DNA from 4 places in the Vibrio eleionomae genome. Region 3 is predicted to be linked to each of the others. Evidence: predicted binding sites of a transcription regulator. Region 3 holds the regulator's gene; each other region holds the start of a gene.
The links. Region 3 encodes MetJ, which represses methionine synthesis genes. Its sites were predicted from a motif close to TTAGACNTNTANANGTCTAA; they were not measured.
Positions count from the first base shown of each region.

Region 1: the regulator MetJ is predicted to act here: its motif matches at 6,645-6,664, upstream of metE (5-methyltetrahydropteroyltriglutamate--homocysteine S-methyltransferase).
Region 2: the regulator MetJ is predicted to act here: its motif matches at 2,312-2,331, upstream of metK (methionine adenosyltransferase).
Region 4: the regulator MetJ is predicted to act here: its motif matches at 2,011-2,030, upstream of metH (methionine synthase).

Region 1 is NZ_WEKT01000016.1:3,920-11,975, reverse strand. It holds gene F9817_RS10675 (dicarboxylate/amino acid:cation symporter) at 668-1,912, shown strand; gene F9817_RS10670 (septation protein A) at 2,149-2,682, shown strand; gene yciA (acyl-CoA thioester hydrolase YciA) at 2,807-3,205, shown strand; gene F9817_RS10660 (YciI family protein) at 3,347-3,643, shown strand; gene F9817_RS10655 (GspS/AspS pilotin family protein) at 3,645-4,061, shown strand; gene metE (5-methyltetrahydropteroyltriglutamate--homocysteine S-methyltransferase) at 4,187-6,475, opposite strand; gene metR (HTH-type transcriptional regulator MetR) at 6,751-7,662, shown strand; gene F9817_RS10640 (DUF4250 domain-containing protein) at 7,671-7,859, opposite strand; gene F9817_RS10635 (hypothetical protein) at 8,034-8,056, opposite strand, start outside.
Region 2 is NZ_WEKT01000006.1:80,237-88,292, forward strand. It holds gene tkt (transketolase) at 91-2,088, opposite strand; gene metK (methionine adenosyltransferase) at 2,408-3,562, shown strand; gene F9817_RS05615 (SprT family zinc-dependent metalloprotease) at 3,678-4,190, shown strand; gene F9817_RS05620 (endonuclease) at 4,358-5,029, shown strand; gene rsmE (16S rRNA (uracil(1498)-N(3))-methyltransferase) at 5,159-5,890, shown strand; gene gshB (glutathione synthase) at 5,903-6,859, shown strand; gene F9817_RS05635 (YqgE/AlgH family protein) at 6,898-7,461, shown strand; gene ruvX (Holliday junction resolvase RuvX) at 7,499-7,924, shown strand; gene F9817_RS05645 (PilT/PilU family type 4a pilus ATPase) at 7,990-8,056, opposite strand, start outside.
Region 3 is NZ_WEKT01000004.1:37,544-45,599, forward strand. It holds gene F9817_RS03405 (bifunctional aspartate kinase/homoserine dehydrogenase II) at 1-772, opposite strand, end outside; gene F9817_RS03410 (O-succinylhomoserine (thiol)-lyase) at 772-1,938, opposite strand; gene metJ (met regulon transcriptional regulator MetJ) at 2,162-2,479, shown strand; gene F9817_RS03420 (malic enzyme-like NAD(P)-binding protein) at 2,605-3,882, opposite strand; gene rpmE (50S ribosomal protein L31) at 4,232-4,450, opposite strand; gene priA (primosomal protein N') at 4,757-6,961, shown strand; gene cytR (DNA-binding transcriptional regulator CytR) at 7,272-8,056, shown strand, end outside.
Region 4 is NZ_WEKT01000078.1:9,920-17,975, reverse strand. It holds gene F9817_RS22220 (phospholipase A) at 1-536, shown strand, start outside; gene F9817_RS22215 (cation:proton antiporter) at 582-1,898, opposite strand; gene metH (methionine synthase) at 2,079-5,759, shown strand; gene lysC (lysine-sensitive aspartokinase 3) at 5,855-7,201, opposite strand; lysine riboswitch at 7,451-7,626, opposite strand; gene F9817_RS22200 (pyridoxal-phosphate-dependent aminotransferase family protein) at 7,815-8,056, shown strand, end outside.

The DNA of each region.
Region 1 (8,056 bases), on a different contig from region 3:
CACACCTATTTAGAAGATTACACTAACCAACGAGCACAAATCATTCGAAGAAAACTATCAAAATATGGCATTTTTGATTAAAAAATTAGCACAGAATGGCATATTTTATGATTTAAAGCAGGTATTGAGTGATTTAATGTTGCCTGATGCATTTTTTATGTGTAAAAACTATTTCAATACAAAGCTCCAAAGATAGGAAATAAATAAGTGGAGTACACTAGTAAACGCTAATAAATGTAGATTATTAGCTATGCTATACCCAAATGACCTCAGGATTCAGAGCGTCATTAACAAGCACAGCTCAAGCTCAATAACAGAATGCCTTTCGTTGTTATTAGGTACAGAAATGAGCTTGTTGAGGTTACTTGGGTATAAAAGTGTTAAGGAAACGGAATTGCTTATTAGGCTAGCGAACTTTGGCTCTCACGAGACAAAGTCTGCTTATTACAAAGGCTGGCCCCTTGCTAATACCCCCCAATAGCTTCCCGCTCCCCTTTGCTTGTCGTTTGAATAAGCACTTATGGCATTAGTTAACACTTAAACAGAATTCGTTAAGAATACACAACACTCAATCATTCCGTCTAACAGAGCGGTTATTGTTGATGTGCTGTTTTATTTGCATCCAAAACTACTGAGGTATAGGGACGTGTCTAAAGCCAAATCACTCATGACCAATATTGGTTTCCAAGTTGTTATTGCCATGATTGTCGGTACAGCAATTGGTGGACTAATGGGAGAACAAGCGGCAATCTTTTCGCCACTTGGTACTATTTTTATTAACCTGATCAAAATGCTCGTCATTCCTTTGGTCGCAGTGGCCCTAATTTCTGGCGCCGCAGGACTAGGTAACAGCTCAAGTGCCGGTAAAGTTGGTGTCACCACTTTGCTCTATTTCGCTTTAACATCGGCAGCGGCCGTTGCACTTGCTCTTGTGATGGGCGCCATTTTCAAACCTGGCTTAGGTATTGATATTTCAGGTGTTCAAGGCATGTTCTCTAACGAATATGCAGCCAAAGGCGATTTACCAACCTTTTGGCAAACCATTACGGGCATGATCCCAACGAACGTTTTCCAATCATTGAATAATGCGAACATTCTACAAATTTTGGTGTTCTGCCTGTTCTTCGGTGTAGCACTTGCACAACAACCCAAAGAACGTCGCGAGCCAATTACTAACGGCGTGAACACAGTCGTTGACTGTTTTGTATGGATGATTAACAAAGTCATGATCATTGCGCCACTTGGTGTGTTTGGTCTAATGGCAGAAGCGGTAGGTACTTTTGGTTTCGGTGCACTTACCGTCGTTATCAAACTATTCTTGGTATACGTTGCCGCGATTCTTATTTTCGGCTTTGTTGCTTACCCATTGATGATTCAATTGTTTACCAAAACATCCGCGAAAAAATTCATCACAGCAATGAAAAAACCACAAGCGGTGGCGCTGTCGACAGCATCGTCTATGGCAACACTACCAGTCAATATGGATACTTGTGAAAACGAACTTGGTGTAAGAAATTCTACGGCTTCTTTCGTGTTACCTCTTGGCGCAACGATCAACATGTCAGGTAATGCGATCTACTACGGTTTAGTCGCTATTTTCTTTGCGCAACTGTTTAATATCGATTTATCCATGGGGGCTTACGTCGCGATCATCCTAACGTCTACATTAGGTGCTGTCGGTCAAGCAGGTGTTCCTGGACCTTCATTCTTAGTCGTTGCGGTATTGCTTGCAGCAGGTATTCCAATCGAAGGCTTGCCACTATTGTTTGCGTTAGACCGTATCTTTGACATGATTCGTACAGCACTGAACATTACTGGTGATGCGGCATGTGCTCTTATTGTTGATTCTCTAATTAAAGACGAAGAAACAGAACAAAACACAGATAAACAGTACGATACGCAACAAGCATAATCGGCCTGCGGTGCCATGCATCCTAAAAAGCCATCTTCGGATGGCTTTTTTCATTGAGATGACATTGATCTTTCCCTCACTAAGCTACTATCAATATTCATTATCCAATATCGTCTTCTTCCCGATTGCAGCTTCTCAAAATAGGGACGGCCCTAGGTTAATAACTAAATAACTGTTTAGTTCAACCAACGAATTGGGTAGACTGTCAAAAGTGTAATGACTGGATGTATACATAGATGAAACAACTGATTGACTTTATCCCACTGATCATATTTTTTGCTCTGTTTAAATTTTACGACATCTATGTCGCCACTGGTGCCTTAATCGCCGCCACCGCAGTACAAATAGCCGTCACCTATCTGATATACAAAAAAATTGAAAAGATTCAATTAATTACTTTTGCCTTAGTCGCTGTGTTTGGCGGTATGACCATCGCTTTGCATGATGCCGATTTTATCAAATGGAAAGTGACCATCTTATACGTTGTATTTGCTGCTGGATTGACCATTAGCCATTTAATGGGTAAGTCAGCGATTAAAAGCATGTTAGGCAAGGAGCTTACTCTGCCAGAACATGTGTGGGCCAAAATTAACTGGGCTTGGGTGGTATTTTTCAGCGTGTGCGCGGTCATCAATATCTATGTTGCCTATCGACTTCCGCTTGATGTCTGGGTCAATTTTAAAGTGTTTGGCCTGTTAATAGCGACCTTTGTTTACACTTTGTTTACTGGACTTTATATCTATAAACATATGCCTAAAGAATCAAAATAAATCTCATCAATTGCCGCCTAATTAGCCTTGTTTAGGTGATGAACCAAACGGATTTTTTTTGTTATAATCCAATCTCTTGTCAGCGACCATTATGGTCGCTGTTATTTTTATAGCGGATCAAACAATGACTCAAGAAGTGAATTCCCCGAAAGGCCAATTACTACTTCGTACCCTTGCTATGCCAGCCGACACTAATGCAAATGGTGATATTTTCGGTGGTTGGATTATGTCTCAACTCGATTTAGCGGGGGGAATTCTGGCAAAAGAAATCTCTAATGGCCGAACTGTGACAGTCTCTGTCTCCAGTATCACGTTTCAAAAGCCAGTAAGTGTTGGAGATGTTGTCTGCTGTTATGGCGATTGTGTTAAAATCGGCCGAACATCGATGACAATTAATCTTGAACTGTGGATCAAACCCGTAAAAGATGGCATTAGTGACCGCTTTCAAGTTTGTGAAGCAACGTTCCACTATGTCGCAATTGATGATAATGGCCGCCCTCGACCAATAAACGCCGGCAGCTGATCACAGATATTTAATCCAAATGGTTTAAATTGATAGAACTTTCAGTACATTGAACTGCCTTAAGACAGTTAAAGACACTGACTCGTATTTGTTACCGTGTGAATGCTCGAGTAAGGAATGCACCAATATAAGGAAATCAATATGTTATACGTTATCTTTTCTCAAGATATTGAAAACTCATTGGAGAAACGCATGAGCGTTCGTCCTGCTCACCTTGCCCGTCTTCAAGTCCTGCAAGATGAAGGTCGTTTGGTAACCGCTGGCCCAATGCCTGCGATTGATGCAGAGAACCCGGGTGAAGCAGGCTTTACTGGTTCCACCGTTATTGCTGAGTTTGCTTCTTTAGAAGAAGCGAAAGCGTGGGCTGACGCCGATCCTTATGTTGAAGCTGGTGTCTATGCTAGTTCTATTGTAAAACCATTTAAAAAAGTATTTTAATATGAAAAAACGCACCTTGGGTGTCGCAGCACTCAGTATTGCACTGTTAGCCGGGTGTAGCTCTGCCGACAGTGAAAAACAGAAAAATCTAGAAATAGCAGCGACAAACCGTGCCGCTTTGCTTTCCTCTGAGCTTCCTTTGGAATATGGTCCTTTACATATTTTACGCGCGAACTCGAAAGGCTCCATGATCGAAATGATGATGGTATACAACACGGATGCGGAAGGTGCGAAACCAATCAGACAAGTTCTAAGTAGTAGTGAAATGGCGTTTTGCCATGACAAAACAATTATTGAAAACTTAACTGCTGGCATCACATACCGCATCAAAATGCGTAATAGTCGTGGTAAGTTAATGGTTGATCAGGTCATCAATACAAATACCTGTGATGCGCTACTACGAGCCAAGTCAGATTAGAATCTGTTAACATTTGTTACTTAGAAAATAGTGCCCGAGATCATGCCACATGACCTTCTTCAGGCACTATTTTAATTTGCAAATCAACTCACCCCACCTGTCATCGCCATACTCATTCGTGGTGTTTATTCAGATTGCCACTCTTTTCGCAGTACTTTTGCTGCTGTAATCATATTCGCTAATGACGCATCTACTTCTGACCAATTACGGGTTTTGAGCCCACAGTCAGGATTCACCCACAAACGCTCTACTGGTATTTTCTCTGCCGCTTTGCGCAGCAAAGCTTCTATCCATTCAGAAGTCGGTATATTAGGTGAATGAATGTCGTAAACGCCAGGACCAATCCCATTTGGATAATTAAACTCTTCGAACGCTTTAAGTAATTCCATATTGGAGCGAGAAGTTTCAATAGTAATAACGTCAGCATCCATTGCCGCTACTGATTCAATAATCTCGTTAAATTCGCTATAACACATGTGGGTATGAATTTGTGTTTCAGCCTTGGCCACACTAGCACTGATACGAAACGCCTCTACAGCCCAGTCCAAATACGCTTGATGCTCACGCTGTTTAAGAGGCAAGCCTTCACGAAATGCAGGCTCATCAATTTGAATAATGTCGATCCCGGCCTGCTGTAAATCGTTTACTTCGTCTCTCAATGCCAACGCTAACTGCTGTGCAATGGTTTTACGTGAAATATCTTCACGTGGGAAAGTCCAACACAAAATCGTCACCGGACCTGTCAACATACCTTTCATTGGTTTATCAGTCAGTGATTGTGCATAGGTAGACCAACCAACGGTCATGGGTTGTTCTCGTTCAATATCAGCCACCACAATTGCAGGTTTTACACAACGCGAGCCATAACTTTGTACCCACCCGAACTGAGTCGTTTGGAACCCAGAGAGTAATTCAGCGAAATATTCCACCATATCATTACGCTCCGGCTCACCGTGAACCAAAACATCTAAACCTAATGCCTCTTGTCGTTTAACCGCATCTTCAATATGACCTTTAATGGCAGTAATATAGTCATCTTGTGCTAGTTTTCCAGTTCGAAAATCACTACGTAAACTCCGTATTTCTCCTGTTTGGGGGAACGAACCAATGGTCGTAGTCGGCAACAATGGTAATCCAATGGCTTCCTGTTGATGGTGGGCTCGTTTTGGATAAGCGGCACTGCGCTGAGCAAGGTTTGCAGATATAGAGTTCAAGCGCTGCTGTACCGCTGGTTTATTCACGTAATCTGCAGATTTACGCTTTTCAATTGGTTGACTATAAGTTTTACACTGAGAGATCGCATGTTCATCACCATCTAAAGCACGGCCCAAAAGCACCACTTCTGCCACCTTTTGTTTGGCAAACGCAAACCAACTCCGAACTTCCTGAGAGAATTTTGCTTCATGCTCAAGATTCACCGGACTATGTAATAATGAGCAAGAAGATGCCACCCATAGTCGTTGACCAAACTGACGCTTTAATGGTTGCAAGCGCTCTAACCATTCAGAGACATTGGCACGCCATACATTTCGGCCATTAATTGCCCCAACAGAAAGCACCCAATGTTCAGGTATTGCCTGCGCCACTTGCTCTAATTGCTGTGATGCGGCTTGAACATCAATATGTAATCCAGCCACGGGCAGTTCAACAATGCTATCCAAGACGTCAGTTACACTATCGAAATACGTGGTTAAAAGCAGTTTTAAATCGCACTGCAATGCTTGGTATGCGGGTTGAAAACTGGTAAGCCAGCGTGAGTCGAGATCCAATGCCAAGATGGGTTCATCAATTTGTACCCACGTCACACCTAGTGTGACCAGCTTATTTAGAATCTCTTGATAAGCTTTCAGTAATTTGGGTAACAACGTCAAACGATCAAAACCTTGCTCCACTTCTTTACCCAAATAGAGATAACTTAATGGCCCGAGTAACACGGGTTTAACGCTATGTCCTAACTTTTGCGCCTCTTGAACTTCATCAAATAACTGTGCCCACGTTACAGAAAATTCATCTTGAGCACTGAATTCCGGAACAATGTAGTGATAATTGGTATTGAACCACTTAGTCATATCAGAGGCCGCATGCCCTTGGCAGCAAGCGTTATGCTGTGATTGACCGCGGGCAATCTTAAATAGGGTATCTAAGTTATTATTTCCATCACGATGACGTGCGGGAACGTGTCCAAGCAGTAAGGAGGTCGTTAATACATGGTCATACCAAGCAAAATCTCCTACAGTCGCAAAATCAAGCCCAGCATCTTGCTCCAGTGACCAGTTCTGAGCGCGAATATCGCTGCCCAGTTGCTGCAATTGAGATTGTTCAATGTCACCACGCCAATAACGCTCTAATGCAAATTTGAGTTCACGTTTTTCGCCAATACGGGGGTAACCGAGTATATGAGTTGTTGTTGCCATCTGTCTGTCCTTTACATTGTCTGCAATGCATCCCCATTCACTATTACTTGAAGATGTCTAGATGGCTAAAATATCTCTCTGTGACGTTGTTTGAGCAAACGGCAAATATTCAACTTGTTTATTAAAATAATTCATGTAATTGTATTTGATATTATAATTATTTCATTCTATAGACGTCCAGACGTTTACAAGTCTGAAAAATAAGTTTAGTTTATAACGCTAAGTTGGTTCTGCTTGGTTACATAACAAAAAGCGAATAAGAAGAAAGGAATGTCATGATAGAGCTCAAACATTTACGCACTCTAGTTTCGTTGCGCGATACGGGGTCATTGACTTCCACCGCTACTGCATTGCATCTCACTCAATCAGCCCTATCACATCAAATTAAAGATTTGGAGTCGCGGATAGGTGGCCAATTGTTTTTGCGTAAAACTCGGCCAGTTAAATTTACTTCAGAAGGTGAGATTCTGTTGCATCTAGCCGATGAAGTTTTACCCAAGTTGGCAAAAGCAGAGAATGAATTAGCGGGTCTAAAAGAAGATATTAATGGGCGCTTGCACATGGCTATTGAGTGTCACTCTTGCTTCCAATGGCTCATGCCTGCGCTGAGAGAATATCAAGTGGCATGGCCTTCTGTTACCCTCGATTTTTCTTCAGGTTTTGGATTTGAACCACTTCCGGCACTTCTTGCCGGTGAGCTTGATTTATTAATTACTTCAGATATTTTGCCTCGCTCAGAGGTTCATTATGAACCATTGTTTGATTTTGAAATGCGCTTGGTGACTGCAACTACCCATCCTTTAGCGGAGAAAGAGTTTATCACTCCAGAGGATTTAGCCAGCCAAACGATGTTGACTTACCCGGTCCAAAAGCAGCGCTTAGATGTTGTGAAACACTTTTTGCAACCGGCAGGTATCGAACCCGCTCGTTGGAAACAAGCAGATAACACATTAATGCTGGTGCAAATGGTGTCAGCTGGATTAGGCGTTGCTGCCCTACCAAACTGGGCTATCAGTGAATTTTCACGCCAAGGTTTAATTACAAGTAAACCTCTCGGTAAAGGGTTGTGGCGACGCTTGTTTGCCGCCACACGCAATAGCGAAAAAGATAAACGCTACCTTCAAGCGTTCTTCTCTACCGCTCGTCAACAATGTAAGAGCCACCTTGAAGGGATCAAGATCGCTTAAACCATAGACTAGCGAAACTGATTGGTAAGCGGGTCATAACGATACCCTGAGTCTTCTAGCTTTTCGACTAAATGAGTAGGCTCTATTTCATAGGTAATCACCAAATCATCCAAGCTGTGGCATTCAAGCCGCAGCTTTTCGTTGATAATACCTAGCAAAATGTGGGGATCAAATTGGTTTACATTGCTCAGTTCCATCTTACCTCTCCTTTACACTCTTATTGTGTAATTAGTGATTAAAGTAAGCATAGACAAAAGAATGCAAAGTTATCCTCTATAAAAAACATGGCACACAATGAAATTGTGACGCGGATCATTGGGCAATAAAAAACTCACTGCGCAATATTCAGTGAGTTTTCCACAATCGTGCTGTTATACCACTTGATATAGACGCT
Region 2 (8,056 bases), on a different contig from region 3:
TACAGATAGAGCAGATAATTGAGACATGACTTGAATTTCAAGGATAAAAAAAGGGCCAAGCGGCCCTTTAAAATTTGAGTTGAAGCTAGCTTAAGCAATAATTTCGTTTGCTTTAGCCACAACGTTTTCTACGGTGAAACCGAACTGTTCGAACAGTTGCTCTGCCGGCGCAGATTCACCAAAGGTCGTCATACCCACGATACGTCCATTCAAACCAACGTATTTGTACCAGAAATCAGCAATACCCGCTTCAACAGCAACACGTGCTGTTACGTCAGCAGGTAGAACAGCTTCACGGTAAGCCGCATCTTGTTTATCAAACGTATCTGTTGATGGCATAGAAACAACGCGAACAGCTTTACCTTGTTTTTCAAGTTCTGCCGCAGCGTTGACTGCAAGTTCAACTTCAGAACCTGTTGCAATTAGAATCAACTCTGGCTTACCTGAGCAGTCTTTCAAGATGTAACCACCTTTAGCAATATCAGCCACTTGCTCAGCAGTACGCTCTTGTTGTGCTAGACCTTGGCGAGAGAAAATAAGTGCTGTTGGTGCATCTTTACGTTCGATTGCCAATTTCCAAGCTACAGCAGATTCCACTTGGTCACATGGGCGCCACGTACTCATGTTTGGAGTAAGTCGTAATGAAGCAACTTGCTCGACTGGTTGGTGAGTCGGACCATCTTCACCCAAACCAATTGAATCATGGGTGTAAACTTGGATATTTTGAACTTTCATCAATGCAGCCATGCGCATTGCGTTACGAGCATATTCCATGAACATTAGGAACGTTGCGCCGTAAGGAACAAAGCCACCATGAAGTGCAATACCATTGATGATAGCAGTCATACCAAATTCACGTACACCGTAGTGGATGTAGTTGCCTGATGCATCTTCAGCAGTTAATGACTTCGAACCAGACCACATGGTTAAGTTTGATGGCGCAAGGTCAGCAGAACCACCCATAAATTCAGGCAGTAATTTACCAAATGCTTCTAATGCATTTTGTGATGCTTTGCGCGATGCAATTTTTGCAGGATTTGCTTGAAGCTCAGCGATAACTTGGCTGGTTGCTTCTTCCCAATTAGCGGGTAAGTCACCCGCAACACGACGCTTGAATTCAGCCGCTAATTCAGGGTATGCCGCTTCATAAGCCGCGAATTTTTGATTCCAAGCCGCTTCAGATGCAGCACCTGTTTCTTTAGCATCCCACTGATTGTAGATATCAGTTGGAACTTCAAAAGGACCGTAGTTCCAACCAAGGAAATCACGCGCTTCTTTAATCTCATCAGCGCCAAGAGGAGCACCGTGACAATCGTGAGAACCCGCTTTGTTTGGCGAACCAAAACCAATAATGGTTTTACAGCAGATTAATGTTGGACGAGATGTTTCTTCTTTTGCTGCTTCAATCGCTGCATTGATCGCTTCAGGATCATGGCCATCAACCGCGGGAATAACATGCCAGCCATAAGCTTCAAAACGTTTTGGTGTGTCGTCAGAGAACCAGCCTTCTACATCACCATCAATAGAAATACCGTTGTCATCCCAGAAAGCAACCAGTTTACCAAGACCTAGTGTTCCCGCTAGTGAACACGCTTCATGAGAGATACCTTCCATCATACAACCGTCGCCCATAAAGGCATAAGTGTAGTGGTCAACGATATCGTGGTTTTCTTTGTTGAACTGAGCAGCTAACGCTTTTTCAGCTAATGCCATACCAACAGCGTTGGTGATCCCCTGACCTAGCGGTCCAGTCGTTGTCTCAATACCTGGCGCATAACCGTATTCAGGGTGGCCTGGTGTTTTAGAGTGAAGCTGACGGAAATTTTTCAGGTCTTCAATAGAGAGATCGTAACCAGTAAGGTGCAATAGTGAATAAATCAGCATTGAACCATGGCCGTTTGAAAGAACAAAACGGTCGCGATCGGCCCAGTTAGGGTTTTTAGGGTTGTGATTTAAGTGACTACGCCATAGAACTTCGGCGATGTCTGCCATCCCCATAGGTGCACCAGGGTGGCCAGAGTTAGCTTGTTGAACTCCGTCCATGCTTAATGCACGAATTGCGTTCGCGAGTTGTTTGCGAGAAGACATGTCAGCTCCTAAAAAAGCAGAAATAAATTATCCATAATAATGTGTTCTGCATTGTCGCAAAGCCCCTGTAACACTGCAAACCTTTTGCAATCCTTTTAGGCTTTATTTGCCCGTTGCTATCTCAGTTTTTCAGCACCAGTCACCTTGCCTATATGACAATCTGCAAACGTTTACTTATTTCTCATAACAAAAAGAACTTGTAATTTGATTATGGGATCCTAGAATAGACGTCTAGATGTAGAAACGCCTACATATTAATCGATAGTGCGGAGTAGCGCGGTCTTGAAGCTACTCTTATTTGACAAATATTGGAGTTATCATGGCTAAGCACCTGTTCACTTCTGAATCTGTATCAGAAGGCCATCCAGATAAAATCGCAGACCAAATCTCAGACGCGGTCCTAGATGCTATTTTGGAACAAGATCCAAAAGCACGTGTTGCTTGCGAAACTTATGTAAAAACCGGCATGGTTATGGTCGGTGGCGAAGTAACAACTTCAGCATGGGTAGATATTGAAGAACTCACTCGTGAAACCGTACGTGAAATTGGTTACACAGGGTCAGATATGGGCTTTGACGCCGGCTCTTGTGCTGTTCTCAACACTATTGGTAAACAATCACCAGATATCAACCAAGGCGTTGATAAATCAGATCCTAAAGAACAGGGCGCTGGTGACCAAGGTATCATGTTCGGTTACGCAACAAACGAAACTAGCGTGTTAATGCCTGCGCCAATTACTTACGCGCACCGCCTAATGCAGCGTCAAGCAGAAGTTCGTAAAAACGGCACACTTCCTTGGTTGCGTCCAGACGCTAAATCTCAAGTAACCTTCAAATACGATAATAACCAAATTGTTGGTATTGATGCCGTCGTTCTATCTACTCAACACGCCGACAGCGTTTCAACCGCTGACCTTCGTGAAGGTGTTATGGAAGAGATCATCAAACCAATCCTTCCTACTGAATGGTTAGACAAAGAAACTAAATACTTCATTAACCCAACCGGTCGTTTCGTTATCGGTGGTCCAATGGGTGACTGTGGTCTAACAGGTCGTAAAATTATCGTTGATACCTACGGCGGTGCAGCTCGTCACGGTGGCGGCGCATTCTCTGGTAAAGATCCATCAAAAGTGGACCGCAGCGCAGCATACGCAGCACGTTACGTAGCGAAAAACATCGTTGCAGCTGGCCTTGCAGATCGCTGTGAAATCCAACTTTCTTACGCAATCGGTGTTGCCGATCCAACATCAATCATGGTCGAAACATTTGGTACTGAAAAAGTATCAACTGACGTGATTGTTAAAGCAGTACGTGAATTCTTCGACTTACGTCCATACGGTCTGCAAGAAATGTTAAGCCTACTGCAACCTATCTACAAAAAGACTGCAGCATACGGTCACTTTGGTCGTGAAGAATTCCCTTGGGAAGCGACCGATAAAGCGGCTCTATTGCGTGAATTCGCAGGTTTGAAATAAACCGTCGCAGCTAGATTGAAAATGAATAGAAGGCCCTGACTCCGTCAGGGCTTTTTTTATATTGCCAGCTCGATTAGTATACCAAGCAGAAATGCCCCCGAAGTTAGAGCACTGCATGACTCAACCTACCATAGGCCCAGACTTAACCAAACAAGCTCAAAGCGTTCTACAACGCTGTACAGAACAAGCAAATCAATATTTTTCTACTGCTCTGCCTACCCCCTCGTTAAGCTATAAACTACGTGGTAAAGCGGCAGGTAAAGCTTACATGCACCTTAATGAAGTTCGGCTCAATCCCGTTTTATTTAATGAAAATAAAACTGCCTTTCTTGAGCAAGTGATCCCACATGAAGTGGCTCATATTGTCACCTACCAATTGTTTGGCCGCGTGCGTCCGCACGGTAAAGAGTGGCAAGCAGTCATGACGCAAGTATTCCATTTAGCACCGGATACAACCCATCAATTTTCCGTGCTATCAGTACAAGGCAAAACCTTTGAATATGCTTGCGCCTGTCAACATCACCAACTCTCAATCCGTCGTCATAATAAAATCCAACGTGGTCAAGCAGTGTATCGCTGCCAACATTGCCATCAAGAAATACGCTTTACGGGAAAACGTTTGAGTTAACCCCCTGTGATTAAGAACAAAATATCTAACCTTATGTCAGTATTATGTGTTTTCTCATCATCCGTTTCTGTTACCGATAGATTTCATATTTTTGAGTGTTAGACTGAAAAAATCATACTTTTTTCAGTCTTGTAATGAACAAATTTAAAACATTAATTCTCTCCATCATGATGATGGTTTTCTCTTCTTTTAGCTCAGCTCACGCTCCAACCAGTTTTTATCAGGCTAAAACCCAAGCGGTTAAGTTGTATAAGACACACCCAACGACATTTTATTGCGGCTGCGCAATTACTTGGCATGGTCGTAAAGGAGAACCCAATTTACAATCTTGCGGTTACCATGTTCGCAAGCAACCTCGTCGAGCACACCGCATTGAGTGGGAACACGTTGTTCCTGCGTGGCAATTTGGCCACCAGCGTTTGTGCTGGCAAAAGGGTGGAAGAAGTTATTGTGAACGACATGATAAAGGCTTTAAAAAAATAGAAGCAGATATGCACAACCTCACGCCGGCCATCGGCGAGGTCAATGGCGATCGCTCCAATTACAATTTTAGTCAGTGGAATGGTGTTGAAGGGGTAACTTATGGTCAGTGTTCAATGCAGGTCGACTTTAAACAGCGTAAAGCAATGCCTCCAGAACAAGCGCGCGGGCCCATCGCTCGTACTTATCTCTATATGAGCCAACGCTATAATTTTAGACTGTCTAAAGCCCAACGACAGTTGATGAATGTTTGGGACCACCGTTACCCAGTGAGCTCATGGGAATGTCAACGCGATCAAAAAATTGCAGCGATTCAAGGAAATCATAACCCGTTTGTTGAAGGTCAGTGCCACAAATAGTCCTATCTCTCGACAACACAAAGAATTGCAACGAAAAACTCAGCGTAACAAGGGCATTTGCCCTTGTTTTTTTGCTGTAAAGCATCCATGTTAGACGCTAGTAGAAAACATATTTGTCAGGACTCATGCATGCGCATTCCCCGTATTTATCACCCGGAAACGATTGAACATCTAGGCACAGTAACATTAAGCGAAGATGCCGCAGGCCACATTGGCCGAGTACTTCGTATGCAAGAAGGACAAGAAGTCCTTCTTTTTGATGGAAGCGGTGCTGAGTTTCCGGCCATTATTATCGAATCAGGGAAGAAACGCGTGCTCGTTGATATCTCAGAGCGAGTCGAAAATGGCTGTGAGTCCCCTCTCGATTTACATTTAGGCCAAGTCGTTTCTCGCGGCGATAAGATGGAATTCACCATTCAAAAGTCAGTTGAATTAGGGGTAAATGTGATTACTCCGCTGATTTCTGAACGCTGTGGCGTTAAGCTTGATGCCAAGCGCTTTGAGAAAAAATTACAACAGTGGCAAAAAATCGCTATTGGCGCTTGTGAACAGAGCGGCCGCAATCGTGTACCAGAAATTCGACCAATTATGTCTCTTGAAGAGTGGTGTGCAGAACACAGCGATGGGTTAAAGCTCAACTTACATCCGCGCGCGCGCTACTCCATCAATACGTTACCAGAGCCGGTAACCAAAGTGCGATTATTGATCGGTCCTGAAGGCGGCCTTTCCGCTGAAGAGATTGAAATGACTCGCCAATATCAATTTGAAGAAACGCTGTTAGGGCCTCGAGTGTTACGCACCGAGACCGCCGCCTTAACCGCTATAACAGCCTTACAAGTTCGCTTTGGCGATTTAGGCTAATGGAGAAGAATAATGATTAAACTCGGCATCGTAATGGATCCTATCTCATCCATTAACATCAAGAAAGACACTAGCTTTGCCATGATGCTAGAAGCACAACGTCGTGGCTACGAGATCCATTATATCGAGATGAATGATCTACACTTAGATCAAGGTGTTGCTCTTGCTGATACTAAAATTGTTACCGTGCAAGAAGATCCAAACGGTTGGTATCAATTTCATTCAGAGCAAACCATTCGCCTGTCTGAATTAGATGCCGTTTTAATGCGTAAAGATCCTCCTTTTGATACTGAATACATTTACGCTACGTATATTCTAGAAAGAGCAGAAGCTGAAGGGACTCTGATTGTTAACAAACCTCAAAGTCTACGTGACTGCAACGAGAAATTGTTCACAGCTTGGTTCCCAGAATTAACACCGAACACCATTGTGACGCGTAAAGCAGAAACCATTAAAGCATTTAAAGAAAAGCATGGTGATGTGATTTTGAAACCTCTTGATGGCATGGGTGGTGCATCTATCTTCCGTGTTAAAGAGAGCGATCCAAACGTATCGGTTATCATTGAAACGCTAACTGATCACGGTAAAAACTTCTGTATGGCACAAAGCTTTGTTCCAGATGTAAGTAACGGCGATAAACGCATCTTGGTTGTTGATGGTGAGCCAATGCCTTACTGCTTAGCACGTATTCCACCAGAAGGTGAAACACGTGGCAACCTAGCAGCCGGGGGACGCGGTGAAGCTCGTCCTATCAGCGAAACGGACCGCAAAATTGCCGAAACAGTGGCGCCAATCTTAAAAGAAAAAGGCCTGATTTTCGTCGGTCTTGACGTCATTGGTGACAAACTAACAGAAATTAACGTAACAAGCCCAACGTGCGTGCGTGAAATCGAAAAAGCATTTGATGTTTCGATTATCGGTAAACTGATGGATGCCGTAGAACGCCACGTAAAAGCATTAGCTAAATAGGAGCGCCAAGCTCCTGAACGCGAGAGGATTAGAATATGATGAATTTGACCAATCATTTTCTTGTCGCCATGCCAAGCATGAAAGATCCTTACTTCAAAAACAGCGTGGTATATATCTGCGAACATAATGAAGAAGGCGCGATGGGGCTTATCATCAATGCACCAATCGATGTCACCGTCGGTGGCATGCTTCAACAAGTTGAAGTGGAATCGGCTTACCCTCAGTCTCATACAGAGAGTCTGAATAAACCTATTTTGAACGGTGGCCCGGTATCTGAAGATCGGGGGTTTATTCTGCATCGCCCCCACGATCACTATGAATCAAGTGTCAACATGACCGATGATATCGCAGTGACCACTTCAAAAGATATTTTGACGGTATTAGGGACGGATGCTGAGCCTACTGGATATATCGTTGCATTAGGATATTCAGGTTGGGATGCAGGGCAGTTAGAAACAGAATTAGCAGAAAATTCATGGCTAACCATTGAAGCTGATGCGGAATTAATCTTTAATACGCCGGTTAGTGAAAAGTGGAACAAAGCCATTGCTCGATTAGGGATTAGTCCAGCACATTTGTCCAGCCAAGCTGGCCATGCTTAACCACTTTTTATCCCGAATTCAGTTATAGAGCAGCACTATGTCACGAACAATTATGGCATTCGACTTTGGCACTCGCAGTATTGGAAGCGCCGTTGGTCAGGATATTACCGGTACCGCTTCACCGCTAAAAGCGATCAAAGCCAAAGAGGGGATTCCTAATTGGGATGATATCGAAAAGCTGATTAAAGAATGGCAGCCCAATTTACTCGTAGTGGGGTTACCCACAGATTTACGGGGTAAAGACTTAGATGCCATTACGCCACGAGCGAAAAAGTTTGCCAATCGACTGCATGGTCGTTTTGGCTTGCCCGTGGAGTTACATGATGAGCGATTATCTACCGCGGAAGCGAAAGCTGACCTGTTTTCTTTTGGTGGTTACAAAGCGCTAAGTAAAGGTAATATTGACTGCCAATCAGCTGTTGTCATTCTCGAAAGCTGGTTTGAAGCGCAGTGGGGCGAATAAGAGTTGTCTATCAAAAAAAGTGCTTTAAGCACCTTTTTTATTAACTAATACAAAAGCAACTCTGGCTAATCCATATCAATTTTGACGTCAGCTAAAGAGCTGCTGCCATAGCCACTGCCCTGCTTTGTCTTG
Region 3 (8,056 bases):
GCGCAGCTAAACGGGCCAACTCATTGGCTTCATCTAAGCGAAGTAATGGGAGTAGGCAAGCATCGTTAACTAAACGGGGATCTGCGCTAAATACCCCAGCAACATCACTCCAAATAGTCACTTTACTGACATCCGCAAGAGCGCCAATGATTGTGGCAGAATAGTCAGAGCCATTACGGCCCAATAGCACAGTTTCACCCGCACTATTTTGTGCCATAAAGCCAGTAATAATGACGCGTTGATTACTATATTGCGCTAAAATACTGTGTAACAGTGGATAAGATGCCGCGCGATCAATTTCTGGTTGTGTGCCCGCTTCGGCACGCAAGAAATGTCGTGCGTCTTCGGCGACAGCAGCGAGACCTTCTTGATTTAATAAGGCGGTTAATAGGCGAACTGACCAGCGTTCACCATGTCCGAGAACAGCAGCTCGTTGCGCAGTGGTAAGTGGTGCTGTGAGTTCGCCTAAAGCGCTACATTCTGCACTAAGTTCAGTTTGTAGATGGTCCGCTTGTTCACCTTCAAGTAAACCGTCAATTAATTCCGATTGATACTGACGAAGCGACTGTAAAGTTTCATGTGCTAACCGACCATCTTTATTGAGGGCATCGACAAACGTGATAAGACGGTTAGTGGTTTTCCCTGCCGCAGAGACAACGATTAAATCGTTGTCTTGTGAATATTCCTTCAAAATATGAGCAACACGCTGATAGCATTCAGCGTCTGCTAGGCTACTACCACCAAATTTATGCAACTGGCGTTGGGTAGTCATTAACGGATCTCCTTGGCCTTATTGAAGGCTTGGTCTAAATCGGCGATCAAATCTTCTGGATCTTCCAAACCGACTGATACACGCAGTAATAAGATTGAAACCCCAGCCTCTGCCAATGCTTTTTCACCCATAGCACGGTGAGTCATTGTCGCCGGGTGGCAAATTAAACTTTCAACACCGCCAAGCGATTCAGCGAGAGAGAACAATTCTAATGAACTTACAAATAGTTTTAATTGTTCGTAAGAGCCATTGACTTCAAAGCTTAGCATTGAGCCAAAACCGGACTGTTGTTTTTTCGCAATATCATGTCCTGGGTGATTTGGCAGGCTAGGGTGATAAACCACTTTTACTAGCTCTTGTTTAAGCAAGTAATTCAAAATTTGTTGAGAGCTTTCTTCGTGCTGACGCATACGAGCCGGCAGAGTACGCAGACCGCGTAGTGTCATATAACTATCAAACGGTGTACCAGTTGCGCCGATACAGTTACCCCACCAAGCAATTTTTTCTGCATGCTCGGCATCTTTACTGATCACGACACCGCCAATAACATCGGAGTGACCGTTAATGTATTTAGTAGTTGAATGGATAACGAAGTCAGCACCGAGCGTTAGAGGCTTTTGGTACACAGGTGTCAAAAAGGTATTGTCGACAGCGACAAGGGCACCAATTTGTTTTGCTTGCTGGCACACTTTTTCGATATCAATCACACGAACCAGTGGGTTAGATGGGGTTTCTAGTAGAATCAATTTTGGCTTTTGCGCTAATGCGTCGGCAAACGCTTTTTCATCTGATTGATCAACAAACAGTACTTTAAAATCGCCTTTTTGCGCACGAGTATTGAATAAGCGGTAAGTACCACCATAACAGTCGTGTGGAGCGATGATGATATCATCAGGACCGATAAACGCAGAAACCCAAAGGTTTAGAGCTGAAGTACCGCAGTTGGTAATCGTCGCGCCTACACCACATTCGAGTTTTGAGAGTGCTTCTTCCAATAAGTTACGGTTTGGGTTACCTGAGCGGGTATAGTCATAGTTTGGCACTTCGCCAAACGCAGGAAAGCCGTAGTTAGTGGATAGATAAATGGGTGGAACAACAGCGTGATACTGGGTATCGGATTCAATACCAGTACGAACCGCCACGGTAGCGGGTTTGCGAGTGGTCATAAGTGTTTCCTTTCCTGTGTGACTCTATGTTTGTTGCGTTTATCATATCTGACGATCTAAACCACAGATAACGATATATGATGCATAGCCTCACACTTTACTGTTGAAAAAAGAAGACGTCAACACTTCTAGACGTCTATATGTCTTTGCTTATGGCAGTAAATCCCGCTAAAATTGGGGTCTTTAATATTCATTAGTGAAATTAGTTTAACGAAGGTGCGCAATGGCAGACTGGAACGGCGATTATATTAGCCCTTATGCAGAACATGGTAAGAAGAGTGAACAAGTAAAAAAAATTACCGTATCTATTCCTCTTAAAGTACTTAAAGTGTTGACTGATGAGCGTACTCGCCGCCAAATCAATAATTTACGTCATGCTACTAACAGTGAACTTCTGTGTGAAGCGTTTTTGCATGCGTACACTGGTCAGCCTTTGCCGACCGATGAAGATTTGCGAAAAGATCGCCCAGATGACATTCCTGTTGAAGCCAAAGAGCTAATGACTGCAATGGGCATCGAATTTGAATCATTTGATGACTAAGTCGTATTACTATTGTTAATGACGTTTGCACATTCGCGTCATTAAAAGTAAAAAGCCCCCAACCAAGGTTGGGGGCTTTTGCATTTAGGGATAAGCATTACTCAATATTGCTTATTAGTCAGACCTTAGTCTTCCATGTAACCTGCTGGTAGCTCGATACGAGCAACACCTGAGTCTACTGCAGCTTGAGCCACTGCGCGAGCAACACGAGGAAGTAGGCGTGCATCCATTGGTTTTGGAATGATGTAATCAGGACCAAAGCTCAGTGATTCAACACCCGCTGCTTTTAGTACGTTTGCAGGAACGTCTTCTTTTGCTAATGAGCGAATTGCTTCAACCGCAGCCAATTTCATTTCAATGTTGATTTCTCTCGCGCGAACATCTAGAGCGCCGCGGAAAATAAATGGGAAACATAATACGTTGTTAACCTGGTTAGGGTAGTCACTACGACCTGTGCCCATAATCATGTCTGGACGAGCTGTTTGAGCTAATTCAGGTTTGATTTCTGGATCTGGGTTAGAACATGCAAAGATAACTGGTTTATCAGCCATCAGCTTGATCTGTTCTTCTGTAAGCAGGTTAGGACCTGATACACCAAGGAATAGATCCGCACCTTCAATAACATCAGTCAGAGTGCGTTTGTCTGTGTTGCTCGCAAAGCGCTGTTTGTGTTCATTGATGTCGCTACGACGAGTATGAATTACACCTTTACGGTCTAACATGTAGATTTTTTCACGCATTGCACCGCATTGGATAAGCAATTCCATACATGCAACCGCTGCAGCACCAGCGCCAAGACAAACGATGGTACATTCTTCAAGTTTTTTACCTTGAAGTTCGATAGCGTTCAGCATACCTGCTGCGGTTACGATTGCTGTACCGTGTTGGTCATCGTGGAATACTGGCACATCACAACGTTCAATCAAGCGACGTTCGATTTCGAAACAATCAGGTGCTTTAATGTCTTCTAGGTTGATGCCGCCGAATGTATCCGCAATGTTAGCAACCGTATCAACGAACTCGTCGATAGTGCGGTGTTTTACTTCGATGTCGATAGAGTCGATACCAGCAAAGCGTTTGAATAGTAGCGCCTTACCTTCCATTACTGGTTTAGAGGCAAGCGGACCTAAGTTACCTAGGCCTAGGATTGCGGTACCGTTTGAGATAACGGCAACGGTGTTACCTTTACCTGTGTATTTGTAAACGTTTTCTACGTTTTGCGCGATTTCACGCACTGGCTCTGCAACACCTGGGCTATAAGCTAGAGATAAGTCTTCAGCAGAGTCCGCAGGTTTAGTCAAAGAGATCGCAATTTTACCTGGAGTTGGTATTGCGTGGTAATCAAGGGCTTTTTGGCGAAACTGTTCTTCTGCAGTCAGTTCCTGTTGATTGTCATTGGACATAGCTGTTCTCTGTTATTGTTTGTAGAAAAGCCGACCATTCTAAAGCAGTAATTTGACGCTGCATAGCGGCAAAATGACTACTTTTTCGCAGAAAATAGAGAGATAAGACCAGATAAAATAAGGCAAAGGTTTGCGCGAAAGGAGGAAAGTTCTTTTTTATAATTTCTTCTTATATCAGGTTATAAAAAGTTAGATGATTTATATCGCTAGCAATAAGCCGATTCCCAGCCGGTGTGGGCCTGATTTGTGTTTGTTGATGGCGCTCTGAATCTTGAGGTTATGTGGGGGGATATAAACAAAAAGGACGCTAAAAGCGCCCTTTTCTAATTCGTTCAATATCTGAAAGCAATTATTTTTTGCTAGATAGAGTACCGAAACGTTTGTTGAAGCGATCAACACGACCACCGGTATCAACGATACGTTGTTTACCAGAGTAGAATGGGTGACATTTGTCACAAACGTCTAGATGAAGAGTGTCTTTGTCTAGAGTTGATTTGAAAACGAAAGTGTTGCCGCAAGAACAGTTTGCAGTTACTTCTTTGTATTCTGGGTGGATACCAGTTTTCATGGGATAACCTCAAATTAGGCCGTGTCGCTATCCAAATCGATGTTGGACACCACACGTATTGTTAATGATAAAGTGCAAAATAACTGCTATTAGTAAGCAGCTACCTTGTAAGGCGCGATATAATAAAGAATCATCACTCTCGGATCAACTCATTTTGCCGCTATTTTCGCCATTTTTATGGTTTAATGGGAGGTGGCTGGTTCAGGGAATTAGCCTTTACTCATTAAGTATAGGATAGATAGTCGAATTTGTAGTCTGCATCTATTAGACTGTGCGCTGTGATTCGCAATTCCAGACCTAACAACTATGCGCCCATCGATTGCCCGAGTGGCATTACCCGTTCCACTTGATAAACAGTTTGACTATGTGGTTCCACCGCATCTATTTCCTATCATTGGTGGGCGTGTTTCTGTGCCATTTGGGCGCCAAACATTAGTGGGTATTGTCACTGCGTTGGTCAACGAGTCCGATTTTCCTCGTGAGCAGTTAAAACCAATCAAGGCCGTTCTAGATACCCAGCCTATGTGGCCCGATCCTCTATTTGGTTTATTACAGTGGTGTAGCCAATTTTATCAACATCCTCTCGGTGACACTTTGGCGAACGCAATGCCAACATTGTTGCGTAAAGGGAAAGAGGCTAATTTTGCTGCTCTTCGAGAATGGCGATTAACGGAGATCGGTCGTAATCAACTCATGGTGGGGTTTGATAAACGAGCAGTGCAACAGGCCCGTTTAATGTATCGCTTAGAAAATGAGCCAGTGTCTCACCAAACGTTAGTGGAAGAAGAGTTTTCTTCAGCGACGTTAAAAGCTGTAGAAAAAAAAGGTTGGATCGAAATGCAAGAGCGCCAACCTAAAATTAAAGCTTGGCCAAAGCATATAGAAGCGGATGTTGATAAACCTAAGTTGAACCAAGAGCAGGCTGTGGCGATTGCTTCAGTAAACTCACAGCCGGGATTTGGCTGTTATCTACTACAAGGGGTGACGGGCTCAGGTAAAACCGAAGTGTATCTGAATATGATTAAACCTGTGCTCGATAAAGGGCGTCAGGCGTTAGTACTCGTGCCTGAAATCGGTTTAACACCACAAACCATTAATCGCTTTAAACGCCGATTTAATGTTCCAGTCAGTGTGATTCACTCGGGACTCAATGATACCGAGCGCTTAAATGCATGGCTGAGTGCTCGTGATAAAGCGGCTGGGATAGTTATCGGTACACGCTCTGCGTTACTCACGCCTTTTGCTGATCTCGGCATTATTATTGTGGATGAGGAGCATGATGCTTCCTACAAGCAGCAAGACAGTTTGCGCTATCATGCTCGTGATGTTGCGGTGATGAGGGCTGCGAAAGAAAATATCCCAATTATTTTAGGCTCTGCAACACCAGCGTTAGAAACTCTCCATAACGCGTTAACCGGTAAATATCATCATTTACAATTAACTCAGCGCGCGGGACTCTCAACACCGACGACGAACCATGTTTTGGATGTGAAGGGGCTGTATTTAGAAAGTGGTTTATCTGCACCGTTAATTGCGCAAATGCGTCGTCATCTTCAAGCGGGCAACCAAGTTCTGTTATTTCTCAACCGGCGCGGATTTTCTCCTGCTTTGATGTGCCATGAGTGTGGTTGGATTGCTGACTGCCAAAGGTGTGACGCTTATTACACCTATCATCAGAATAGCCATGAAATGCGGTGCCATCACTGCGGTTCTCAAAGACCTGTGATTCATCAATGTCAAAGTTGTGGATCCACTCACCTAGTTACTGTCGGGGTGGGAACGGAGCAGTTAGAGAATCAATTAGCTGAACTTTTTCCTGAATATAAGACAATCCGTATCGATCGCGATAGCACAAGACGTAAGGGAAGCTTAGAAAGTGCTCTTACGGCAATTCGTAATGGCGAATATAAAATTTTGATTGGTACTCAAATGCTCGCGAAAGGGCATCATTTCCCGGATGTTACTATGGTTGCTCTGTTAGATGTGGATGGGTCGTTGTATAGCAGCGATTTTCGCGCAGCCGAGCGTTTTGCCCAGTTGTTTACTCAGGTAGCAGGACGAGCAGGAAGGGCGAGTAAGCCGGGTGAAGTTTATTTACAGACCCACCATCCGGAACATGCGTTGCTCCAGGCTCTATTAACCAAAGATTACAATCACTTTGCGCAAAGTGCCTTAGCGGAACGTAAGTTAGCGATGTTACCGCCGTATACATTTTTGACGTTATTAAGAGCAGAAGCGAATAATTCGCAGCAGGTCGAAGATTTCTTACGTCAAGTGCGCCATACCTTAGAAAGTAATCCGATATTTGATGATACCTGTTTGGTGTTAGGCCCAACGCCAGCTCCATTAGCAAAAAGGGCAGGAAAGTTTCGTTGGCAGTTACTGATTCAGACGCAAACACGCTCAATGATGCAAAAATGGTTGATCAGTGCTCGTCCTGCTATCAATATGCTACCTATTGCTAACAAGATTAGGTGGACTTTAGACATTGAACCGCAAGATCTTTCATGAAAAATCAAGATTGTTTGCTAACCTTAAAGGGATGGAAACAATTAAACGTGATGGAATTCACGCTAATAGTGTAAAATTTGTTAATCTAAGCGTAACCTACTCATTAGTAGTTCATTAGACTTAAGTAAAGTATTCCTTCAGTGGCCGTTGGGGCTGCTGAGTTGTTTTTGAGCCCATGCATTCGCATATTAAGCAAGGTGTATCCATTATTGTGATGCCTTATATGTCAGCCTCGCTTTTAGGACGATGTGGGTAAACGATAACGATAAGAAAAGTGCGTTTGCACTGTCCAGGATAGAGAAAGAGGGTTATTTATATGGCGACAATGAAGGATGTTGCCCAGCTTGCTGGAGTGTCAACGGCAACGGTATCCCGTGCCTTGATGAATCCAGAGAAAGTCTCTTCTTCTACTCGTAAACGAGTTGAAGAAGCAGTCTTAGAAGCGGGCTATTCTCCCAATTCTTTAGCTAGAAATCTGCGCCGTAACGAATCGAAAACGATCGTCACCATCGTACCAGATATTTGTGATCCCTATTTTACTGAGATCATTCGTGGCATCGAAGATGCAGCCATGGAGCATGGATATCTTGTACTATTAGGCGATAGTGGCCAGCAAAAGAAACGAGAGAACTCATTCGTCAATCTCGTATTTACCAAGCAAGCCGACGGTATGTTACTCCTTGGAACGGATTTACCATTTGATGTGAGTAAACCAGAACAAAAGAACTTGCCGCCGATGGTGATGGCATGTGAATTTGCGCCTGAACTAGAGTTACCTACGGTTCACATCGACAATTTAACTTCCGCTTTTGAGGCTGTGAACTACTTGACCCAAATGGGACACAAGCGAGTAGCTGAAATTGCTGGCCCCGATCAGGCGGCGCTGTCTTCATTCCGCCATCAAGGTTATCAGCAAGCATTACGTCGAGCGGGGATTACGATGAATCCTACGTATTGTTTTAAAGGCGATTTTTCCTTTAAAGATGGCGTAAAAGCGGTGAAACAGTTATTGGCACTGCCTGAGCCGCCAACCGCGATTTTTTGTCACAACGACACGATGGCAATCGGTGCTATCCAAGAAGCTAAACGTCTCGG
Region 4 (8,056 bases), on a different contig from region 3:
AAGACAGTTCTGCGCCATTTCGTGAAACCGTCCATGAACCAGAACTATTTTTATTGTTTGATAATGATTGGGAAGTCGCTGGATTTAAAAATTCTTACTGGATGGTCGGTGCTGATCATCAGTCTAATGGGCGTTCTAGTACCCTATCTCGTAGCTGGAATAGACTTTATGGCTCTATGATATTTGATAAAGGCCCATTAGCTCTAAGTACAAAAGTATGGTGGCGTATACCTGAGAGTGAAAAAAGTAGCCCAACAGATGCGACTGGCGATGATAATCCTGATATTACGCATTATATGGGTAACTTTGAATTAACAGGCTTGTATGGTGTGGGTGAGCAACGCTATAGCTTTATGTTTCGTAATAACTTAGAGAAGCACAACCGCGCTGCTCTAGAGTTAACTTGGAGTTATCCAATTCATCGTAATTTACGTGCGTATGTTCAGTATTTTAATGGTTATGGTGAAAGTTTAATTGATTATAACGTTCATACTCAAAGAATTGGTGTGGGTATCGCGTTAAATGATTTGCTGTAATTGGCATATAAAAAAGGAGCGCTAGTCGCTCCTTTTAATTTGGGGTTAGCGGGCGTTCTCTGGGGTTTCTTCCTCTGTATTCGAGGCCATGTTTTTTTCCTCCATTTTTGCCTTTTCAATCATAGGAGTAATGGTTGAACCCTGGATTAAAATGGAGAACACGACAACGGCATAGGTCATGACTAGAATTAATTCTTTCACGTCGATGAGTTTGTCTGGAATCACCATGATCCCTGAAGGGATGGAAAGTGCCATTGCTAACGCTAGCCCACCGCGTAAACCTCCCCAAGTTAGAATGCGAATCGACCATGGGTTATAGGTTCTATAGCGTTTAAAGCCGATGTATGGAACCGCAACACTGGTATAGCGACCCAAAAGAACTAATGGAATAGCAATTGCCATTACTATCCAATCTTCTTCATGAAATTTGAATAGCAACATTGACATACCGATTAACAAAAATAGCACACCATTTAGAAATTCATCCACCAATTCCCAAAAGTGATCTAGGTGTTCTTCACTCTCTTTAGAGAAACCGATAAATCTCGTCCAATTACCAATCATGATGCCTGACACGACCATTGCTAATGGTCCGGATACATGGATGATATCGGCAAATACGAAACCTGCAGTCGGAACGCCGATGGTTAAAAGCAGCTCCATTGAGTGGTCGTTAGTGGCACTGATGAGGTAGTGAAAAATTAAACCCAATACAAAACCATAGATAATGCCGCCTATCGCTTCATGAATGAATAGTCCTGCCACACTTCCGATAGTTGGAGCTTGTGATCCAAAAGCAATAGTGAAAATAGTCACAAAAATAACCAAGCCAAACCCATCATTAAATAGTGATTCCCCTTCAATTTGAGTAGAGATCCTTTTTGGGGCGTTGAGTTTTTTCACAATGGCTAGAACAGCTATCGGGTCTGTGGGTGAGATAAGTGCTCCGAATAGCATGCAATAAACTAATTGCAGATTTATCCCTACGAGCTGACAAAGCCAGTAAAGTCCAAAGCCAATAAAAAAGGTTGAAAAAATAGTGGCTCCGAGTGCTAAAACGGCAATTTCCCATTTTTGATCCTTGAGATTGGGGAGTTTGATTCCTAATCCACCGGCAAATAAAAGAAAACCCAATATTCCTTTAAGTAAAAAATCCTCGAAGTTAATACTAGTCATAGTTTGTCTGGCGATTTGGGTGAGGTTAAACCAATTATTTTGACCAGCAACTAGAATGAGTAAGGAAAGCAGCATTGAACCCGCCGTGATGGCAATTGTTGTTTGCATTTTTCCGATCTTGCTATTGAAAAAAGCAATCAACATTGCAGCGGCAGAGAGAAAACAAAGTGTGTAATAGACTGACATTTTCTTCACTTATGTAACAAACAATGAACGGAAATTGTCGTTCGATGGTGAATAAATAGCAAACACTTTTTGTTGAATGTCTAATCACTATATTTCTTAAGGATTTTTGTTTTTAGACGTCTAGATTTCCATATGAGTTATGGTAGGATGCAAATTAAGCGTAAGGAATGGGGCTGTATTGTGGGTAGTAAAATACGACATCAAATAGAACAACAATTAAAACAACGCATACTGCTAATTGATGGCGGTATGGGGACTATGATTCAAAGTTATAAGCTGGAAGAGGAAGATTACCGAGGAGATCGGTTTGCTGATTGGCATTGTGATCTGAAAGGTAATAATGATCTACTCGTACTCAGTCAGCCTCATTTGATCAAGGAAATCCATTGTGCCTACTTAGAAGCTGGCGCTGATATTCTTGAAACTAATACATTTAATGCCACGACGATTGCAATGGCTGACTATGACATGCAATCTTTGAGCGAAGAGATCAATTTTTCAGCAGCAAAACTGGCTCGCGAAGCCGCTGATGAGTGGACCCGAAAAACACCAGAAAAACCGCGTTATGTCGCGGGAGTTCTCGGTCCTACCAACCGAACATGCTCTATCTCTCCTGACGTGAATGACCCAGGATTTCGTAATGTTTCGTTTGATCAATTAGTTGAGGCGTATTCTGAATCGGCTACTGCCCTTATCAAAGGCGGAGCAGATCTCATCCTAATTGAAACCATATTCGATACCTTAAATGCAAAAGCGTGTGCTTATGCCGTTGAAGTGACGTTCGAACAGTTAGGCGTCGACCTTCCTATCATGATTTCCGGCACTATTACTGATGCCTCTGGCCGTACTTTATCGGGTCAAACTACAGAAGCGTTTTACAACTCTATGCGCCATGTCACGCCTCTATCCTTTGGTTTGAACTGCGCATTAGGACCGGACGAATTACGGCAGTATTTGGGGGAAATGTCGCGTATTTCTGAGACATTTGTTTCAGCACATCCTAACGCCGGACTACCTAACGCGTTTGGTGAATATGACTTATCTCCAGAAGATATGGCGAAGCATATTGGTGAATGGGCTAAAGCGGGTTTTCTTAACTTAGTGGGGGGCTGTTGTGGTACGACTCCAGAACATATTCGTCAGATGGCTCAAGTGGTTGAAGGTGTTCCTCCCCGCCCATTACCCGATATGGCTGTTGAATGTCGTTTATCTGGTTTAGAACCGCTCAATATAGCTAAAGAAACGCTCTTTCTTAACGTTGGCGAAAGAACCAATGTTACGGGTTCTGCTCGCTTTAAACGGTTAATCAAAGAAGAACTCTACGATGAGGCCCTAGATGTTGCGCGTCAACAGGTTGAAAATGGTGCACAAATCATTGATATCAACATGGATGAAGGGATGTTGGATGCTGAAGCATGCATGGTGCGCTTCCTCAATCTTTGTGCGTCAGAGCCAGAAATATCCAAAGTGCCTATCATGGTGGACTCCTCTAAGTGGGAGGTTATTGAAGCGGGCCTGAAATGTATTCAAGGCAAAGGCATCGTTAACTCTATTTCTCTAAAAGAAGGGGAAGAAAAATTCATCGAGCATGCGAAAACGGTGCGCCGCTATGGTGCTGCTGTAATTGTGATGGCTTTTGATGAAGTAGGGCAAGCGGATACTCGTGAGCGTAAGTTACAAATTTGTACTCGGGCTTATCGTATTTTGGTTGATCAAATAGGATTCCCTCCAGAAGATATTATTTTTGACCCCAATATCTTTGCAGTTGCGACTGGTATTGATGAGCATAATAACTACGCGCTCGATTTTATTAATGCTGTCGCCGATATTAAACGAGATCTTCCATATGCCATGATTTCTGGTGGGGTATCAAACGTTTCGTTCTCTTTCCGCGGTAATAATTATGTGCGTGAAGCGATTCACGCGGTATTTCTCTACCATTGTTTTAAAAATGGTATGGATATGGGGATTGTTAATGCTGGCCAGTTAGAAGTCTATGACAATGTGCCTGATAAACTGCGAGAAGCTGTTGAAGATGTTATTTTAAACCGTCGTGATGATGGGACTGAGCGCTTGTTAGAAATCGCAGAAGAGTACCGCTCTAATGCTGTGGGGAAAGAAGAAGATGCTTCCGCTCATGAATGGCGTACTTGGCCAGTAGCGAAACGCCTCGAACATGCATTGGTTAAAGGTATCACAGAGTTTATCGTTGCAGATACGGAAGAAGCTCGCATCAATGCAGCAAAACCGTTGGAAGTGATCGAAGGTCCGTTAATGGACGGCATGAATGTTGTTGGTGATCTCTTTGGTGAAGGAAAAATGTTCCTTCCTCAAGTCGTAAAATCAGCGCGTGTAATGAAGCAGGCTGTTGCTCATTTAGAGCCTTATATTAACGCGGAAAAACAGCAGGGTTCGAGTAACGGTAAAATTCTGTTAGCGACTGTGAAAGGTGATGTACACGATATCGGTAAAAATATCGTTGGTGTGGTGCTGCAATGTAATAACTTTGAAATTATCGACCTTGGTGTCATGGTCCCTTGTGAGAAAATTTTGAAAGTCGCTCAAGAAGAAAATGTCGACATTATCGGATTGTCAGGTCTTATCACACCATCTTTAGATGAAATGGTCCATGTTGCTAAAGAGATGGAGCGTTTGGGATATGAAGTGCCATTACTGATTGGTGGTGCTACAACGTCTAAAGCGCATACCGCAGTCAAAATTGAGCAAAATTACCATAACCCTGTAGTGTATGTGAATAATGCATCTCGAGCTGTTGGTGTTTGCGCTGCATTGCTTTCTGATGAGCAACGTCCTGCGTTTGTTGAAAGGTTGGATGCCGATTACGAACGCACCCGTGAGCAGCATGCTCGCAAAAAGCCCAAATCGCGACCAGTGACTTTAGAAGAGGCAAGAGCCAATAAGGTCGCTCTCGACTGGGATTCATATACTCCGCCTAAGCCGGCTAAACCTGGCATTCATGTCTTCGAAAATATGTCGGTGAATACCTTACGCCAATATATCGATTGGACACCATTTTTCATGACATGGTCATTAATGGGTAAATACCCAGCGATTTTTGAACATGAGGAAGTGGGAGAAGAAGCAAAACGTCTATTCCACGACGCAAATGAATGGTTAGATCGTATTGAAGCTGAAGGTTTACTGACTGCATCAGGAATTTGCGGTTTATTTCCAGCCGCTTGTATCGGTGATGACATTGAAGTATATGCGGATGAAAATCGTAGCGACGTGAGCCATATTTTGCATCATCTACGGCAACAAACATTGAAACCTAAAGGTCCTAACTACTGCTTATCTGATTATGTAGCGCCAAAAGAAAGTGGTAAAGAAGATTGGATTGGCGCATTTGCGGTAACGGGAGGGATCAATGAGCGTGAACTTGCTGATGAATTTAAAGCACAAGGTGACGATTATAATGCCATCATGGTTCAAGCTGTAGCAGACCGTTTAGCGGAAGCATTTGCCGAGTATTTACATCAGGTGGTTCGTAAAGATCTTTGGGGTTATGCTCCTGATGAAGCGTTGTCTAATGATGACCTTATTCGGGAAAAATATCAGGGTATTCGCCCTGCTCCAGGCTACGCTGCCTGTCCGGAACATACCGAGAAAGGTCAGATATGGGAGTTACTGAATGTTGAAGAGGCGATTGGTATGCAATTGACCTCCAGTTATGCAATGTATCCTGGAGCTTCAGTCTCTGGTTGGTATTTCTCTCATCCTGACTCACGTTATTTTGCCGTGGCTCAAATTCAAGCCGATCAAGTTGCAAGTTACGCAGAACGCAAAGGTTGGGACCTACTTGAAGCAGAGAAGTGGTTAGGACCGAATATTAATGGTTAGTTAGTACTTTGCATAAAACAAAGGCCATCGTTATAGCGATGGCCTTTTTACACTCTCGTTGTTGTTTTATTTAATTTAGCTTTTTATTTAATTCTTTATTCAAATAGTTCAGCGTGTAGGTGCTGAATGACTTCTTTAGCTGAAGAAGAGTCGACTAAGAAGCAAAGGTTATGATCACTTGCGCCATAACAGATCATTCGTAGGTTGAAATTATCTAACACCCCAAAGACTTGTTTTGCATAGCCTCGGTTTTCCATTTGGTTACCGATTAGCGCTACTAGACTTAAATCATGCTCTACTTTTACAGTACATAAATCTTGTAATTCATCTTTAACCGCTTGAGGTAGTTCTGGTGAACCACCAGAAGTGTCGGTTTTATCGAGGGTTAACGAGACACTGATTTCTGAAGTAGTAATCAAATCAACTGAAATTTTATGTTTAGCAAGAATTTCAAATACTTTGGCTAAGAAACCGTAGGTTTGGAACATGTTTGCACTGTGCAGCGTTACCATGGTTTGGTTTGAACGTAATGCTAATGCTCGGAATTGGGGAGCGCTTTCAACTTCTTGGCGGATCCAAGTACCACCTTTTTCTGGTTCTTTTGACGATCCCACAAACACAGGGATACCGTCGCGGAGAGCGGGTAATAATGTTGACGGGTGCAGTATTTTAGCACCAAAGTTAGCCATCTCAGATGCTTCACTAAAACTGATTTCTGGAATTGGTTTAGCATGAGGAGCAATACGAGGGTCGGTGCTGTAGATCCCTGGAACATCAGTCCAGATTTCTAGACCAGAAGCTTGTACGGCTTCTGCAATTAGTGCCGCGGAATAGTCACTACCACCGCGTCCTAATGTAGTGGTTATGCCTTGTTCGTCAGAGCCGATAAAGCCTTGAGTAATTACGACATGTTGTTGGCAGAGTGGGGTGAGCTTCTCTTGAGCTAATGCGCTAATCTCATTTAATTGAGGCTCTGCCTTACCGTAATTATCATCAGTACGAAGTACATCACGAATATCAAAGCGTACAGCATTTACACCGCGTTCTCGCATCAATTGAGCCAGAATGTGAGTGGACATAAGTTCGCCACAAGCAACTAAATGGTCGGTCAATTTTTTGCTCGATTGGAAAGACGCGGCTTCAGCGCAGCTTTTTACTACATCTAAAATAGCATGAACGTCTTTTTCTACCTGAGTAGGTTCAGCTAATTGGTCAATAATCGTGTGGTGAATCTCTGCAATTTGCGTAATTATTTGCGCACGTTGTTCTGGTTCTGCAATGCCATTTGCTAGTTCGACAAGCAGGTTAGTGACTCCTGAACATGCACTGCTTACGACCAGTTTAGTTTGAGGGTTGTTTTCAATAATAGCTGAACAACGACTCATCGCAGCGAAGTCCGCTACACTGGTTCCGCCAAACTTAGCCACATTAAATGCGCTCACGATAGATTCTCCCAATACTTCCTAAATGATAATGTTAGGCTGATATACCCAGCCAGTGTCCTAAACCGTATCTAATGAGATATGAGCATTGAACATCACTCACACCGATGAGTTATTATGCCATTTTGTGTGTATATTCTTGTATATCAATAGCTTGTTTTTATCGGTATTGCTCAATATCTAATATAGATGGTTATTTTAAGAGAGGATGCTAAGAGCAAAGTAGAGGTGTAACTTAAGGAAGGTTATTACCTCAGAAGCTCTTCGTTAGATAGAACTAACGACAGTTGAAGGGATTCAGCCCATTCACCCGACAAATCATGACCACATTATGATTCACCTCGGCACTACTCCCCCTCAATGTTTTGTCTTGGAGTTGTGGCTCCACAAAACAGCTACCTGGGTAGTGCTCCTCTTCTGCTTGATTGCCTTTTCATTGAACGTTTTTGAGCGTGGAATGTCAATCGTAAATTGCATGAATATTTTGATAATCGGCAAATCAATGCATTATTTTTAGTTTCATACCTTAGTGAGGCAGTGGAAAGGAATATTTGGCGGGATTTTAAATCACTGTCTAACCTTAATGAGCACTTAATCACTACAGGAAGGGAGCATGTCAATCGAGAGCTTTTATCCACCGAGAAGAATATTGATGGGACCTGGACCGTCAGATATTTCACACAGAGTATTACAGGCACTAAGTCGACCTACCGTAGGACATTTAGATCCACTGTTTATCGGAATGATGGATGAACTGAAAGTACTACTTCAATATGCCTTTCAAACAAAAAATGCATTTACCATTGCTGTCTCTGCTCCGGGAAGCGCGGGAATGGAGGCGTGTTTTGTTAATAT